2 regions of the Kitasatospora sp. NPDC056076 genome follow, and region 1 is predicted to be linked to the other one. Evidence: riboswitches for the same ligand, from Rfam matches in the RefSeq annotation. Region 1 holds a riboswitch; the other holds the start of a gene.

Region 1 (6,925 bases):
GCCGCTCCCCGGCCGTCGGGGACTGGCCGCCCACCTTGCCCATGCCGAGCGTCCAGTCGGTCGAGGCCTTCATGGTGAAGCCCGCCGCCTGCAGCGCCCTCTGGGCGTCGTCCCGGCCCATCCCGGTGACGTCCGGGACCGGCACCATGCCCTTGCTGACCACCAGCGAGACCGCGGCGTTCTCCGGCAGCTGCTGGCCGGCGGCCGGCGTGCTGCTGATCACCGAGCCCTCCGGCACGGTGTCGTTGTAGGTCTGGGTCACCCCGCCCCTGGTCAGCTGGGCGCCGGCCAGCGCGGCGGCCGCGTCGTCCGCGCTCCTGCCGGTGACGTCCGGCACGGCGATCCGCTTGGGACCCTTGGAGAGGGTGACCGTCACCGGGTCGCTCTTGCGGGTGCGCGCGCCCACCCCGGGATCGGTGGAGATCACCTGCCCGGCCGGGACGGACTCGCTGAACACCTCGACGAAGCGGCCGTGCATGCCCTCGCCGTCCAGGACCCGCTGCGCCTGCGAGCGGTCCTTGCCGAGCACGCTCGGCACCGAGCCGTACAGCCCCTCGGAGATCCCGTAGGTGACCCCGCCGACCGCCAGCACCAGGGCGGTCAGCGCGGCCGCCCAGAGCAGCGGCTTGCGCGGGAGCCGGCGCGGTCGGCCGGGCCGCCGGGTCCTGACCGGGGTCGGCTCGTCGTACGGGCGGGGCTCGACCAGCAGCTGGTCCATCAGCTCGGCCGGCACCTCCAGCACGCTGGTGCGCTCGGCCGGCGGGGCGTCGGCGGGCCCGGGGAGCGGCTGGATCACCGAGGTCGGCTCGCTGGTCGGGTAGCGCGGGCTGGGGTGGGTGGAGGCCGGCGGCTCGGCGTCCAGCTCCTCCGGGGTGAGCGTGCGGCGGACCCGCTGGAGGGCGGCGAGCAGCTCCACCGCGTCGTACGGGCGGGCGTCGGCGGCCCGGGCGCAGGCGCCGGCCACTATGGCGTCCAGCGCCGGGGCGACGGCGGGGGCGGTCAGCGAGGGGGCGGGGACGTCCTCGTGCAGGTGCTTGTACATGACCTGGACGGGGTTGTCGCCGGTGTGCGGGCGGCGGCCGGTGAGCATCTCGTACAGCAGGATGCCGGCCGCGTAGACGTCGACCCGCTGGTCGGTGGGGGCGTCCGGGAGGATCTGCTCGGGGGCCAGGTAGGAGACCGTGCCCATGACGGTGCCGCCGGTGGCGGTGCTGGTCGAGGTGGGCGCGCCGTCGGCGCTGCCGAGCACCCGGACCAGGCCGAAGTCGGCGACCTTGACCAGGCCGCTCCCGGTGATCAGCACGTTCTCCGGCTTGACGTCCCGGTGGACCAGCCCGGCCCGGTGGGCGGCGCCGAGGGCGGCGAGCACCGGCTCCAGGACGTCCAGCGCGGCCCGGACGGACAGCGCGCCGCGGTCGCGCAGCAGGTCGCGCAGGGTGCGGCCGGGCACGTACTCCATGGCGAGGAAAACGTTTCCGCCGTCCGCGCCCTGGTCGAAGACGTTGACCACGTTGGGGTGGGTGAGCTTGGCGACCGCCTTGGCCTCGCGGATGAAGCGGGCGGTGAAGCCCTCGTCCCCGGCGAGCTGGGGGTGCATCACCTTGAGGGCGACCACCCGGTCCAGCCGGGTGTCGGTGGCCCGGTACACGGTGGACATCCCGCCGGTCGCGATGCGCTGCTCGACCCGGTACCGGTTGTCGAGCACGGTGCCGATCAGGGGGTCGTGCAGTGCCATGTCCACTCGGGGGAGTCTAGTGCGGCGGGCGGGGGCCGGTCCCGGCGGACACCGCCTCCGGGACCGGCTTGTGACATCCGCGACGGGTTCAGAACGCGGGCCGCTCGCGGGTGTCCAGGTCGGCGCGGCCGGCCATCGCCGAGGAGGCCTCGGCGTGGAAGCGGCGCGGGATGCGGCCGGCCCGGTGGGCGAGCCGGCCCGCCTCGGCGGCGTGCCGCATCGCCTCGGCCATCAGCACCGGGTCCTGGGCCCGGGTCACCGCGGAGGCGAGCATCACCGCTGCGCAGCCCAGCTCCATCGCCAGCGCGACGTCGGAGGCGGTGCCGGCGCCCGCGTCCAGGATCACCGGGACGCCCGCACTCTCCACGATCAGCTGGAAGTTGTGCGGGTTGCGGATGCCCAGCCCGGAGCCGATCGGCGAGCCCAGCGGCATGATCGCCGCACAGCCGACGTCCTCCAACTTGCGGGCCAGCACCGGGTCGTCGTTGGTGTAGGGGAGCACCGTGAAGCCGTCGTCGACCAGCGTCTCGGCGGCCTCCAGGGTCTCGATCGGGTCCGGCAGCAGGGTCCGCTCGTCGGCGATCACCTCCAGCTTCACCCAGTCCGTGCCGAGCGCCTCGCGGGCCAGCCGGGCGGTCAGCACCGCCTCGCCGGCGGTGAAGCAGCCGGCCGTGTTGGGCAGCACCCGGATGCCGTTGCGGGTCAGCACGTCCAGGACGGAGCCCTGGGTGCTCGCGTTCACCCGGCGCATAGCCACGGTGGTCAGTTCGGTGCCGGAGACGAGCAGGGCGCGCTCCAGGACCTCCAGGCTCGGCGCGCCGCCGGTGCCCATGATGAGCCGGGAGGAGAAGGTCGTCCCGGCGATGGTCAGCAGGTCGTCGGCCATGGTTCAGCCTCCCTGGACGGCGGTCAGGATCTCGATCCGGTCGCCGCTGCCCAGCGTCGTCCCGGGCCACGAACCGCGCGGCACCACGGCCTCGTTGAGCGCGGCGGCGACGCCGGTGTTGGCGGCGCTGACGGTGGCCACCAGTGCGGCGAGGGTGGTGGCGGCGGGCACCCGGCGGGGCTCGCCGTTGACGGTCAGGGCGATCTCGTTCGGGGCGGTCTCGTTCGGGGCGGTCTCGGTCATGCGCAGGCCTTCGCGACGGGGGTTTCGGGGGAGAACCGGGTCGGCGTGAACGGCCGTGCCAGGTCGGGGACTTCGCCGGTCGCCAGGTAGTCGGCGAGCAGGTCGGCGGTGACCGGGGTGAGCAGCACGCCGTTGCGGTAGTGGCCGGTGGCGGCGACCAGTCCGGGCAGTGCGGTCGGGCCCAGCAGCGGGGCGTTGTCCGGCGAGCCGGGGCGCAGCCCGGCGGAGGTCTCGCGCAGCGGGAGTTCGGTGATACCCGGTACCAACTCGTGCGCGTCGCGCAGGAGTTCGTACACCCCGCCGGCGGTGACGGTGGTGTCGTAGCCCTGTTCCTCGGTGGTCGCGCCGATCACCAGCTCGCCGTTCTCCCGGGGGACGAGGTACAGGTGCTGCCCGCGCACCACCGCGCGGACGTTGCGGGACAGGAACGGCCGGTAGGCCTCCGGGACGTGCAGCCGGACGATCTGCCCCTTCACCGGGCGCACCGCGGGCAGTACGCCCTCGGGCAGGCCGGGCAGCCGGTGGCTGTGCGGGCCGGCGGCGAGGACCACCTGCTCGGCGGCCAGGGACTCCCCGTCGTCCAGCCGGGCGCCGACCGCGCGGCCGCCGTCCACCAGCAGCTCGACGGCCTCGGCCCGGTGCAGCCGGACGCCGGCCCGCTCGCAGGCGGCGACCAGGGCGGTGAGCAGCCGGCGCGGATCCACCTGGTGGTCGTCCGCGACGTGCAGGCCGCCGCGCACGCCGGGGGCGAGCATCGGCTCCAGTCGGCGGGCCTCCCGGCCGGTCAGCCAGCTGGAGTCCAGGCCCAGCCGCAGGTGGAAGGCGTGCAGTTCGCGCAGTTCCGCGCGGTCGTCGGAGTCCAGCGCGACGGCGATGGTGCCGCACCGGCGGTAGCCGGTGTCCAGGCCGCCGCTGGCCTCGGTGAGCTCGGCGGCGAAGGACTCGTACCGCCGGTTGGAGGCCGTCCCCAGGTGCAGCAGCGGCTCCTCGCCGTACTGCAGCTCGGTGACCGGGGCGAGCATCCCGGCGGCGACCCCGGCCGCCCCCCGGCCGTGGCCGGGGTCGACCACGATCACGTTCCGCAGCCCGCGTTGCGCGGCGCGCCAGGCGACCGCGAGGCCGATGACGCCCCCGCCGATCACCAGCACGTCGGCGCGGCTGCCCGATGGCATGCGTGACAAAGCTGCTCTTCTCCCTTCGCCGGTATGACCCGGATCAGGTTCGGACGGTCGCAGGCCGTGCCAGCCCGCCTCTCAGCCCGGTCCGCCGGGCTCCCGTGTGGTGCGTCCACCTTAACTCCGGGGATCGGCCCGCCCGAAGGGCCGTGCGAGGCGTGAGACGGGGCCGCCCGCCCGGCTCCGCGGATGAGCGGCTCAGAGCCGGTTCAGCGGCGCTGGGTACAGTGGCGGGCGTGGCAGAGCTGAGCGGAACGGATCGGGTGGTCGTCGTCGTCGGGGCCGGGCTGGCCGGGGCGCAGTGCGCCCTGCAGCTGCGGCAGGGCGGCTGGCGGGGGCGGATCGTCCTGGTCGGCGAGGAGCGGCACGCGCCGTACGACCGGCCGCCGCTCTCCAAGGACGTGCTGCTCGGCAAGGCCGACGCCACCACCCTGGACATCGACTACGGGCGGCTCGGCATCGAGCTGCTCACCGGCCGCCGGGCCACCGGGCTCGCCCCCGACGTGCTGCACACCGACGGCGGGGACCTCCCGTACGACGCGCTGGTGATCGCCACCGGCGCCACCCCGCGCGCCCTGCCCGGGGCCGAGCGCGCCCATCTGCTGCACACCCTGGACGACGCCCTGGCGCTGCGCGCGCTGCTGCGCCCCGGCCTGCGGCTGGTGCTGGTCGGCGCGGGCTGGATCGGCGCCGAGGTGTCCACGGCCGCGCGGCAGGCCGGCTGCGAGGTCACCGTGGTCGAGGCCGGTCCGGCGCCGGTGCCGGGCGCGCTGCCGACCGGGGTCGGCTCGGCGATGGCCGCCTGGTACGCCGAGGCCGGGGTCGACCTGCGCTGCGGGGTCGGGGTGGCCGCCGTCGAGCCGGGGGCGGTACTGCTGGCCGACGGCTCCCACCTGCCCGCCGACGAGGTGGTGGTCGGCATCGGCGCCCGGCCCGCGACCGGCTGGCTGGCCGGCTCGGGCGTCGAGCTGGACGCCTCCGGCGCGGTCGTGGTGGACGGGCGGCTGCGCACCGGCCTGCCCGGGGTGTTCGCGGCCGGGGACTGCGTCAGCTACCCGTCGGCCCGCTCCGGCGCCCGGCTGGCCGTCCAGCACTGGGACCACGCGCTGCAGTCCGGCTCCGCCGCGGCCGCCGCCGTGCTCGGGGCGGACACGTCGTACGACCCGGTGCCGTACTTCTGGTCGGAGCAGTTCGGGCGGATGGTCCAGTACGCCGGCCGGCACGCCGAGGGCGACGAACTGCTGTGGCGCGGCAGCCCGCAGGAGTCCGCGTGGTCGGTGCTCTGGCTGCGCGACGGGGTGCCGAGCGCGCTGCTGGCCGTGGACCGGCCGCGCGACCTCACCCAGGGCCGGAAGCTGATCGAACGCGGTGCGGTGCTCGACCGGGCGCTCGCCGCGGACCCCTCGGTGGCGCTCAAGGGAGCCGTCGCCGGGTAGCACTTGGTGCGCGGCGGGCCGCGGAGGTGGCAGTCTGGTGGCGTGAGTGAGATCGAAAGCAAGATTGAAGCCCTGGTCACCGAGTGGGTGTACCTGCCCGACATCTCGGAGCAGTGGGGGGTCCGGGTCACCGAAGTGCGTGACCTGGTCAAGAACGGTGGCCTGATCGCCGTCCGGCGCGGGCCGAACAAGTCGCTGCAGGTCCCGGCGGCGTTCATCGACGGCCAGGGGCTGGTCAAGCACCTGTCCGGCACCCTGACCGTCCTGCGGGACTGCGGGTACAACGACGTGGAGATCCTGGAGTGGCTCTTCACCGAGGACCCGTCGCTGCCCGGCAGCCCGATCCAGGCGCTCCGGGAGAACCGCGGCACCGAGGTCAAGCGCCGCGCCCAGGCGATGCTGATCTGATGGCGGCGGACACGCTGCGGGCCCGCCTGGCCGACGCCCGGCTCTACCTGTGCACCGACGCCCGGCGCGAGCAGGGCGACCTGGCCGAGTTCCTGGACGCGGCGCTGGCCGGCGGGGTGGACATCGTCCAGCTCCGCGACAAGGGCCTGGAGGCCAAGCAGGAGCTGGCGGCGCTGGAGGTCTTCGCCGACGCCTGCCGCCGGCACGGCAAGCTGCTGGCCGTCAACGACCGCGCCGACGTCGCCCACGCGGCCCGGCCGGACGTGCTGCACCTCGGCCAGGACGACCTGCCGGTACCGGCCGCCCGGGCGATCCTCGGCGAGGACGTGCTGATCGGCCGCTCCTGCCACGCCGAGTCCGAGGTGGACGCGGCGGTCGCCGAGCCCGGCGTGGACTACTTCTGCACCGGCCCGGTCTGGCCGACCCCGACCAAGCCGGGCCGGCACGCGCCGGGCCTCGGCCTGGTCTCGTACGCGGCGAAGCAGGCCACCGACCGGCCGTGGTTCGCGATCGGCGGGATCGACCTCGGCAACCTGGACGAGGTGCTGGCCGCCGGCGCCCGCCGGATCGTCGTGGTCCGGGCCGTCACGGCGGCCGAGGACCCGCGGGCCGCCGCCGCCGAGCTCGCCCGCCGGGTGCGCGCGGCGTAATGCCACCCGGGGCCGCCGCCGTCGCTGGGGCCCGTCTTCGAACTCCCGTCGTTCGCCCGGAGGGCGGGCGGGGCGGCGTTGGGGTGCGTGCATCGCAAGGCGGAGGAGGGAGCCCAATGCAGCGCATTGGCGACCGACGACAACGCGGCGAGGTGCGTGCCCCGGCGTCGGCCCGCAGGCGGGAGTTCGAAGACGGGCCCCTAGTACTTGCGGACGGTGGCGGCCTCGGCCAGGGCCAGCAGCACCGTGCGGGCCCGCTCGTCGGCGAGCGGCGCCGCCGCCAGCGCGGCCAGCGACTCCCGCATCAGCTCCTCGATCCGGGCCTCCACCAGCTCCGGCGCCCCGCTGCGGGCGACCAGCTCGCGCAGCCCGGCGACCTCCTCGGCGGCCAG
Region 2 (6,925 bases), on a different contig from region 1:
ACGGTCTCGCCCGGCTTGTGCGTCCAGATCCGGCTGACCAGGGCGGGACCGTTCTCGATCGGCGCGCCGCCGAGCTTGGTGATCACGTCGCCCGGCTTGAGGCCGGCCTTGTCGGCCGCGCCGCCGGGGGTGACGGCGGGCTGGCCCTGGACGTCCTTGGTCTGGATCTGCGCGCCGTCGCCCTTGTAGTCGTCGTTGCGCAGCACGTCGAGCTTGGCGTAGACCGGCTTGCCGGTCTTGATCAGGGTGTCCGCGACCCACTTGGCCTGGTTGATCGGGATGGCGAAGCCCAGGCCGATGCTGCCGGCCCGGCCGTTGGCGGAGGCGTTGGACTGGATCGCCGAGTTGATGCCGATCACCGCGCCGCTGGAGTCCAGCAGCGGGCCGCCGGAGTTGCCGGGGTTGATCGAGGCGTCGGTCTGCAGGGCGTTCATGTACGAGGCCTGCGAGCCGGTCTCGTCGCCGGAGGCGACCGGGCGGTCCTTGGCGCTGACGATGCCGCTGGTGACGGTGGACTCCAGGCCGTACGGCGCACCGATCGCGACGGTGGCGTCACCGACGTTGACCTTGTCGGAGTCGGCCAGCGGCAGCGGCGACAGCTTGCTCTTCGGCGGGTTGTCGATCTTGACCACGGCGACGTCGTAGCCCTCGGCGTGGCCCAGCACCGAGGCGGTGTAGGAGGTGCCGTCGGCGAACTTGACGGTCAGTTTGCCGCCGTTGAGGGCCGGCGCGACCACGTGGTTGTTGGTGAGGATGTGGCCCTCGGTGTCGAAGACGAAGCCGGTGCCGGTGCCCGACTCGGTGCTGTTCTGCGCCTTGATGGTGACGACGCTGGGCAGCGCCTTCTGGGCGATGGCGGCGATCGACCCGGGGACGGGCTCGTTCTTCTGGGTGTTGCTGGCCTGGACGGTGGTGCTGCGGTGGTCGTCCGCCGAGCTGCTGCTGCCGGCGTGGTCGCTGGCGACCACACCGACCGCGCCGCCCGCGATGCCGGCGACCAGCGCGACGGCCGCGAGCAGGGCCACCAGGCCGCCGCGCTTCTTGCGCGGGCCGTGGCCGCCCGGGCCGCCGGGGTACTCGGCGGGGTAGCCGAACGGACCACCGGGGCCGCCGGGGTGGCCTGCGCCGGCGTCGTGGCCGCCGCCCCAGCCGCCGAGCGGCTGGCCGGCGCCGAAGGGGTGGTGACCGGGTGCGCCGGGCGCGACGGGCGCACCGGCGGCCGGGGCGCCGTACGGCTCCTGGGCGTTGGCGGCCGGGACGCCGTAGCCCTCGTGGGCGCCGGCGGCGGGCACGCCGTGGGTCGGGGTCGCGTACGGGTTGGTGCCCGGGGTGCCCGGCGGCAGGGCGGGCGCGGCCGGGGCGGCGGCGACCGGGGCCGGGGCGGGCGGCGCGGGCGGCAGGACCGGCGGCGGGGCGTCGATGTAGCCGGTGGCCGGGTCGACGGCGGGCTCCTCGACGGCGGGCGCGGCCGGCGCGGCCGGGGCCTCCGGCGCGGGCACCTTGGTGAAGGCGACGGTCGGCTGGTGCCCGCCCTCCGCCGGGGCGGCCTCGGCCGCCGCGCTCGCGGCGGCCGGCTCCGGGACCCGGCCGAACGCCATGGTCGGCTGGTGCCCGCTGTCGGCCGGGGCGGCGTCGGCCGACCCGTCCACCGGCCCGGCCACCGGGTTGTCGACCGGTTCGTCCTTCGGCTCGGGAACCCGGCTGAAGGCCATGGTCGGCTTGTGGCCGCCCTGAGCGGTGCCGTCGGGAACGGCACCCGCCGCCTCCGGGGCCCCCGCGGGCTGCTCCCCCTGCGGCCCGGTGGGCCCAACCTCGCGCTCGGTGCTCACGGACGACCTCCATAGCTGACAGAACCAAGGACCATAGTTTTTCGCACCGGCGATTCGATTGCCGTAAGGACCCCTCTGAATAACTCATAAGAATCCTTAGCCGCCACCGACAACCGGGGCTCCCCACCCCCGCCCGGCGTCCCGCGATGCGGACCGCGCACCCCGTGGCCTTTGGCGTTCGTACCCGTGCCGGTTAGCCTGTCGCTCCAAACTGACACGCGGGAGCTTGGACCGACCAGGCTGAGAGTGCGCATGTCGACCGTACGCCAGGCCAGTGACCGGCGGACCGTCGAGGGGGCGCTGACCGCCGGAACCTGTCCGGGTAATGCCGGCGTAGGGAGTATCGGCCATGCCGCCTGCTTCGCCATCCTCTTCTCCGGGCGCGCCCGCGTCCAAGGATTTCCCGCCGGACCCGGCCGGCGCCGGCGCCGCGCTGCTGGACCACCGCGTCGAGGCACCGCTGGTCCTGGACACCGAGCCGCCGCGCACCCTGCGCTTCCGGGACCATTTCGCGCTCTGGATGAACCTCGGCGTCAGCCTGATCGGCTTCTCCACCGCCGCGACCGTGCTCGGCGAGAAGGGCAGCGAGCTGTCGCTGGCCGCCGCGGTGACGGCGATCGTGACCGGTACGGCGGTCGGCACCGCGATGCTCGGCGTCGCCGCGCTGATCGGGGCCCGCACCGGCGCCCCGGCGATGGCCAACCTGCGCGGCCTGTTCGGCACCCGGCTGTCCTACCTGCCGACCGTGCTGAACATCGTCCAGTGCGTCGGCTGGGGCGTGTTCGAGCTGCTGACCATCGCGGCGGGCGCCCAGACCGTCGCCCACACCAGCGACTACCGCTGGCTGTTCGTGCTGCTCGCGGGCGCGCTGACCACCGCGCTGACGATCTGGCCGCTGGGCTCGATCGCGGTGCTGCGCCGCTTCGTGGCCGGGGCGGTCGCGGTCGCGATGGTGTACTTCACCGTCCAGCTGGGCCGCCAGGGCGTGCCGGACCCGGGCGCGGGCAACTGGCACGGCTTCCTGGGCGCCACCGACGCGATGATCGCGGTGTCGATCTCCTTCGTCCCGATGGCCGCCGACTACACCCGGCACTCGCGCAGCCCGAAGTCGGCCTTCTGGGGCAGCTTCTCCGGCTACACCGTCGCCCAGGTCTGGTGCTACGTGCTGGGCCTGATGGCGCTGCTCCAGTCCGACGGCGACCCGAGCCGGATCTTCGACTCCTTCCTCGGTGTCTGGGCCGGCTGGCTGTTCCTCCTGGTGCTGGTGCTGCGCGAGACCGACCAGTCCTTCGCCAACGTCTACTCGACCGCGATGTCGCTGCAGAACCTGCTGCCGCGGGTGGACCGCCGGGTGCTGAGCGGCGGGATCGGCGTGCTGACCACCGTGCTGGCGCTGCGCATCGACCGGTTCACCGACACCTACAGCAACTTCCTCGGCCTGATCGGCTCGGTCTTCGTACCGCTGCTGGCGGTGCTGGCGGTGGACTACTTCTTCGGCGCCGGCCGGCACGGCTGGGACCTCTCCGAGCGGGCACCGTCCCGCTGGCTGATGCTGCTGCCGTGGGTGCTGGGCTTCGCCGTCTACCAGCTGATCGCGCCGACCGCGGTGGGCGACGGATGGGTGGACTTCTGGACCTCGGCCCAGCGGACCCTGCACTTCACCCCGCAGGAGTGGACCTCGGCCTCGCTGTTCGCCTTCCTGGTGTCGGCGCTGGTCACCTGGGGGCTCACCCCGCTGACCCGCCGCACCGCCCGGGCCTGACGCACCGGGGGCGGAGCCGGCCCCGCAGGTTGGGACCGGCTTCGCCCCGGGTTCACCCGCGCCCCCTATCGTTGGGGCCGTGACCAGCCCAGAACTGCCCTCGGCGGCGGCGCGCACCACGCCCTCCGTCCAGGTGATCGCCCACCGCGGCTCCTCCCACGCCCTGCCCGAGCACACCCTCGCGGCGTACCGGCGCGCGCTCGACGAGGGCGCGGACGCCGTCGAGTGCGACGTGCGGGTGACGGCCGACGGCCACCTGGTCTGCGTGCACGACCGCCGGATCGGCCGGGTCTCGAACGGCCGCGGCACCGTCTCCGCGATGACGCTGGCCGAGCTGGAGGCGTACGACTTCGGCGCCTGGAAGACCGGCCGGCCCAGCACCGACCCCGAGCTGCGCGGCGTGCTGCGGCTGGAGCGGCTGCTCGAACTGGTGGTGGACTGCGGCCGCCCGGTGGACCTGGCGATCGAGACCAAGCACCCGGTGCGGTTCCGCGGCCGGGTCGAGGCCGAGCTGCTGCGCACCCTGGAGCGGTACAAGATCGGCACCGCGCCGGACGGCGAGCGCCCGTCCGCCCGGATCATGAGCTTCTCCTCGATCGCGCTGAACCGGGTGGCCGCCGCCGCGCCCGACTACCGGCGGGTGTTCCTGATCGAACGGATGCTGCCGCTGCTGGGCCGCCTGCGCCCCGGGCAGCCGCTGCCGGGCGGGGCCCGGATCGCCGGCCCCGGCATCGAGCTGATCAAGGCCAAGCCGCAGCTGGTGCCCCGGCTGCGCGAGCTGGGCCACGAGGTGCACGTGTGGACGGTGGACGAGCCGGCCGACGTCGAGCTCTGCCTGGAGCTCGGGGTCTCCGCGATCATCACCAACAGGCCCGCCGAGGTGCTGGCCCAGCTCGGCCGCTGAGCCGGGGCCGGGCGCCCCGGGTACCCGGGGAAACCTGATCACCCTGGTCGGCAGTCAAACCTTCCGCGCACGGTATTGCCGGAATTCTTGCGATCGGGCGACGGAGGGTGAGCACGGAATGACCTCTTGTCGACCCTGGGTCGCGCCGCCGGAAAAGGGCCCGCAGGATCCTCCGACGGTCGTTTCCGACGCATTACCAAGGGGCATCCATCCCTCGGCATACGCTGAAGGAGGTCCGGGGGTGGCGTTGATGGTGGCGCGTGAAGTGCCGACTTCATCGACCATGGCAGTGCCGCACGGCCCGGCGAGTGTCGGGGTCGCACGGCGCCGACTGCGTCGAGATCTGGGTGACCGGCAGATACCGGAACCGGTCATCGATGATGCTGTTCTGATCCTTTCCGAACTGTTGAGCAACGCCTGTCGGTACGCCCGTCCGCTCGGCCCGCTGCCCGCCCTGGGCCGCGGCGCCCGGGCGGAGGTGGTGGACCAGGTGCTGGTCGGCGTCCCCTCCGGGACGCACCCGGCACCGGGCGGCCGGGAGCCCGAGGACGACACGGCCGAGCCGGCCGGCGGTGTGCTGGTCCGCTGGCAGATGCACGCCGACGGCGTGCTCACCCTGGAGGTCACCGACGGCGGCGCGGCCACCCGGCCGCTGCCCGCCAGCCCCTCGCTGACCTCGCGCGGCGGCCGCGGCCTGGCCATCGTCGACCAGCTGGCCAGCGACTGGGGCGTCCGGGACGCGCCCGGCGAGGTCACGGTCTGGGCGGCGCTGCCCGCCCGCGCCCGGCACGCCCGGCGCACCGGGGGCGGCACCGCCCGTAGCGCGTAGCCGTCCGAGCGGCACCCGTCCGACCGGCGCCCGCCCCGGCGCGTTCCCGCGCGCCGGGGGAACCTCAGTAGGCTTCCCGTGAAACAGGACCACCGTCCCCGGGAGAGCCGCAGCATGGGCAAGAAGGCCGCCAAGAAGGCGCCGCAGCGCCAGTCCACCACCGCCGTCACGGGTGAGATCCCCGTGGTCGGGGCCCGCGAGGACTGCCCCTGCGGCTCGGGCCGCCGCTACAAGGCGTGCCACGGCCGGGAGGCCTCGCACGCCGTGCAGGAGCTGGTGCACCGCCCGTTCGAGGGCCTGCCGGGCGAGGCTGACTGGGTGGCGCTGCGCGAGCTGGTGCCCGCCGCCACGGTGCCGCTGACGCTGGCCGCCGGAGTGACCGCGAGCGCCGGGGGCGACGTCCCGTCGGTGACCCTGGCGACGGTGCTGCCGCTGGCCTGGCCGGCCCTGCGCCGCCCCGACGGCTCGATCCTGCTCGGCCTGCAGACCCAGTCCTCCTCGGGCGACCTCAGCCGCGACCTCGCGGACGCCCTGGAGCTGGCCCTGGCCACCGAGCCCGGCAGCCCCGTCCCGGCCCGCCGGACCGTCCCGGGCGGCCGCCGCCTCCAGGACCTGCTGGACGCCTCCGCCGCGTTCACGCCCACCGTGCACACCGGCTTCGAGTTCTGGCTGGAGGACGCCGAGACCGCCACCGGCGAGGTCGCCGCCTCGCTGGAGCGCGCCAACGCCTCCGCCATCCCGACCGAGAAGCTCGCGAGCGTCGACGCCGCCTACTGGTGCGGCACCCCGGACAAGAACCACCTGCGCTGGGTGATGACCGTGCCCGAGGAGCGGCTGCTGGACGCGCTGGCCCGGCTGAACGCCGCCGGCGAGGCCTCGCTCGGCGCGGACACCCGCCTGGTGGGCTCGTTCCGCGCGCACGGCCTGACCGTCCCGGTGTGGGACCTCCCGCTCGCCATGACCGCCGCCGACTGCGAGAAGCCGGCCGCCGAGTTCGGCGAGCGGCTCGCCGCCGTCCTCGCCGACCCGACCGAGCTGACCGCCGAGGAGCGGCGCGCCCGCGCGAACCTGGTGAACCGTCAGGTCACCCTGAACTAAAGCGCGCAGGATCCGGGTGATACGCGTCACATTGTCGCCGGGAAGCCGCAATTTCCGGGCCTGGAGGGCGTCTTGGAAATTGGCGCGGGCGCGGATCCTTGTTACTGTCTAAAGAGTCCGGCCGCTGGTGCATCCCCCGTCGCCAGCGGCCGGATCTTTTCTTTTCCGGAACGCCCCGCACCACCGGGCCCGGAGTCCGGCCCGACCCGGCGATCCGTCAGTACGTCGAGCGCCCGCTGTCCAGCCGGACCGTCGCCTCCACCAACTCCCCCAGCAGCGGCCCGACCTGCGGCAACCGGACCCCACCGGCCGCGGCCGGCCGCGGCGCCAGCACCCAGCGCACCCTCCCGGCCCCGCCGCCGGGCGGCAGCGGCAGGAAGCCGCCCGGCCCGTGGTAGCGCAACGATCCTGGCACCGAAGGGAGTTGGGCGAGCATCTCGCCCAGGGCGTCGAGCGAGTACGGGGCCACCAGCAGGGCGTAGCGGCCCGGCATCGCGAGCACC

The links. Region 1 has a riboswitch for thiamine pyrophosphate ahead of thiO (glycine oxidase ThiO). Riboswitches for the same ligand answer to the same signal wherever they lie in the genome.
Region 2: linked by a shared signal. The riboswitch ahead of ACFC1T_RS02725 (purine-cytosine permease family protein) and the one ahead of thiO (glycine oxidase ThiO) in region 1 are both predicted to bind thiamine pyrophosphate.

The regions. Positions count from the first base shown of each region.
Region 1 covers NZ_JBHJWG010000043.1:33,103-40,027, reverse strand. The annotation lists gene pknB (Stk1 family PASTA domain-containing Ser/Thr kinase) at 1-1,735, opposite strand, end outside; gene ACFC1T_RS29285 (thiazole synthase) at 1,824-2,621, opposite strand; gene thiS (sulfur carrier protein ThiS) at 2,625-2,864, opposite strand; gene thiO (glycine oxidase ThiO) at 2,861-4,036, opposite strand; TPP riboswitch at 4,040-4,152, opposite strand; gene ACFC1T_RS29270 (NAD(P)/FAD-dependent oxidoreductase) at 4,276-5,475, shown strand; gene ACFC1T_RS29265 (Rv2175c family DNA-binding protein) at 5,518-5,883, shown strand; gene thiE (thiamine phosphate synthase) at 5,883-6,533, shown strand; gene ACFC1T_RS29255 (polyprenyl synthetase family protein) at 6,734-6,925, opposite strand, start outside.
Region 2 covers NZ_JBHJWG010000002.1:120,338-127,262, forward strand. The annotation lists gene ACFC1T_RS02720 (S1C family serine protease) at 1-1,829, opposite strand, end outside; TPP riboswitch at 2,038-2,186, shown strand; gene ACFC1T_RS02725 (purine-cytosine permease family protein) at 2,179-3,591, shown strand; gene ACFC1T_RS02730 (glycerophosphodiester phosphodiesterase) at 3,671-4,495, shown strand; gene ACFC1T_RS02735 (ATP-binding protein) at 4,737-5,324, shown strand; gene ACFC1T_RS02740 (DUF5926 family protein) at 5,439-6,422, shown strand; gene ACFC1T_RS02745 (bifunctional DNA primase/polymerase) at 6,640-6,925, opposite strand, start outside.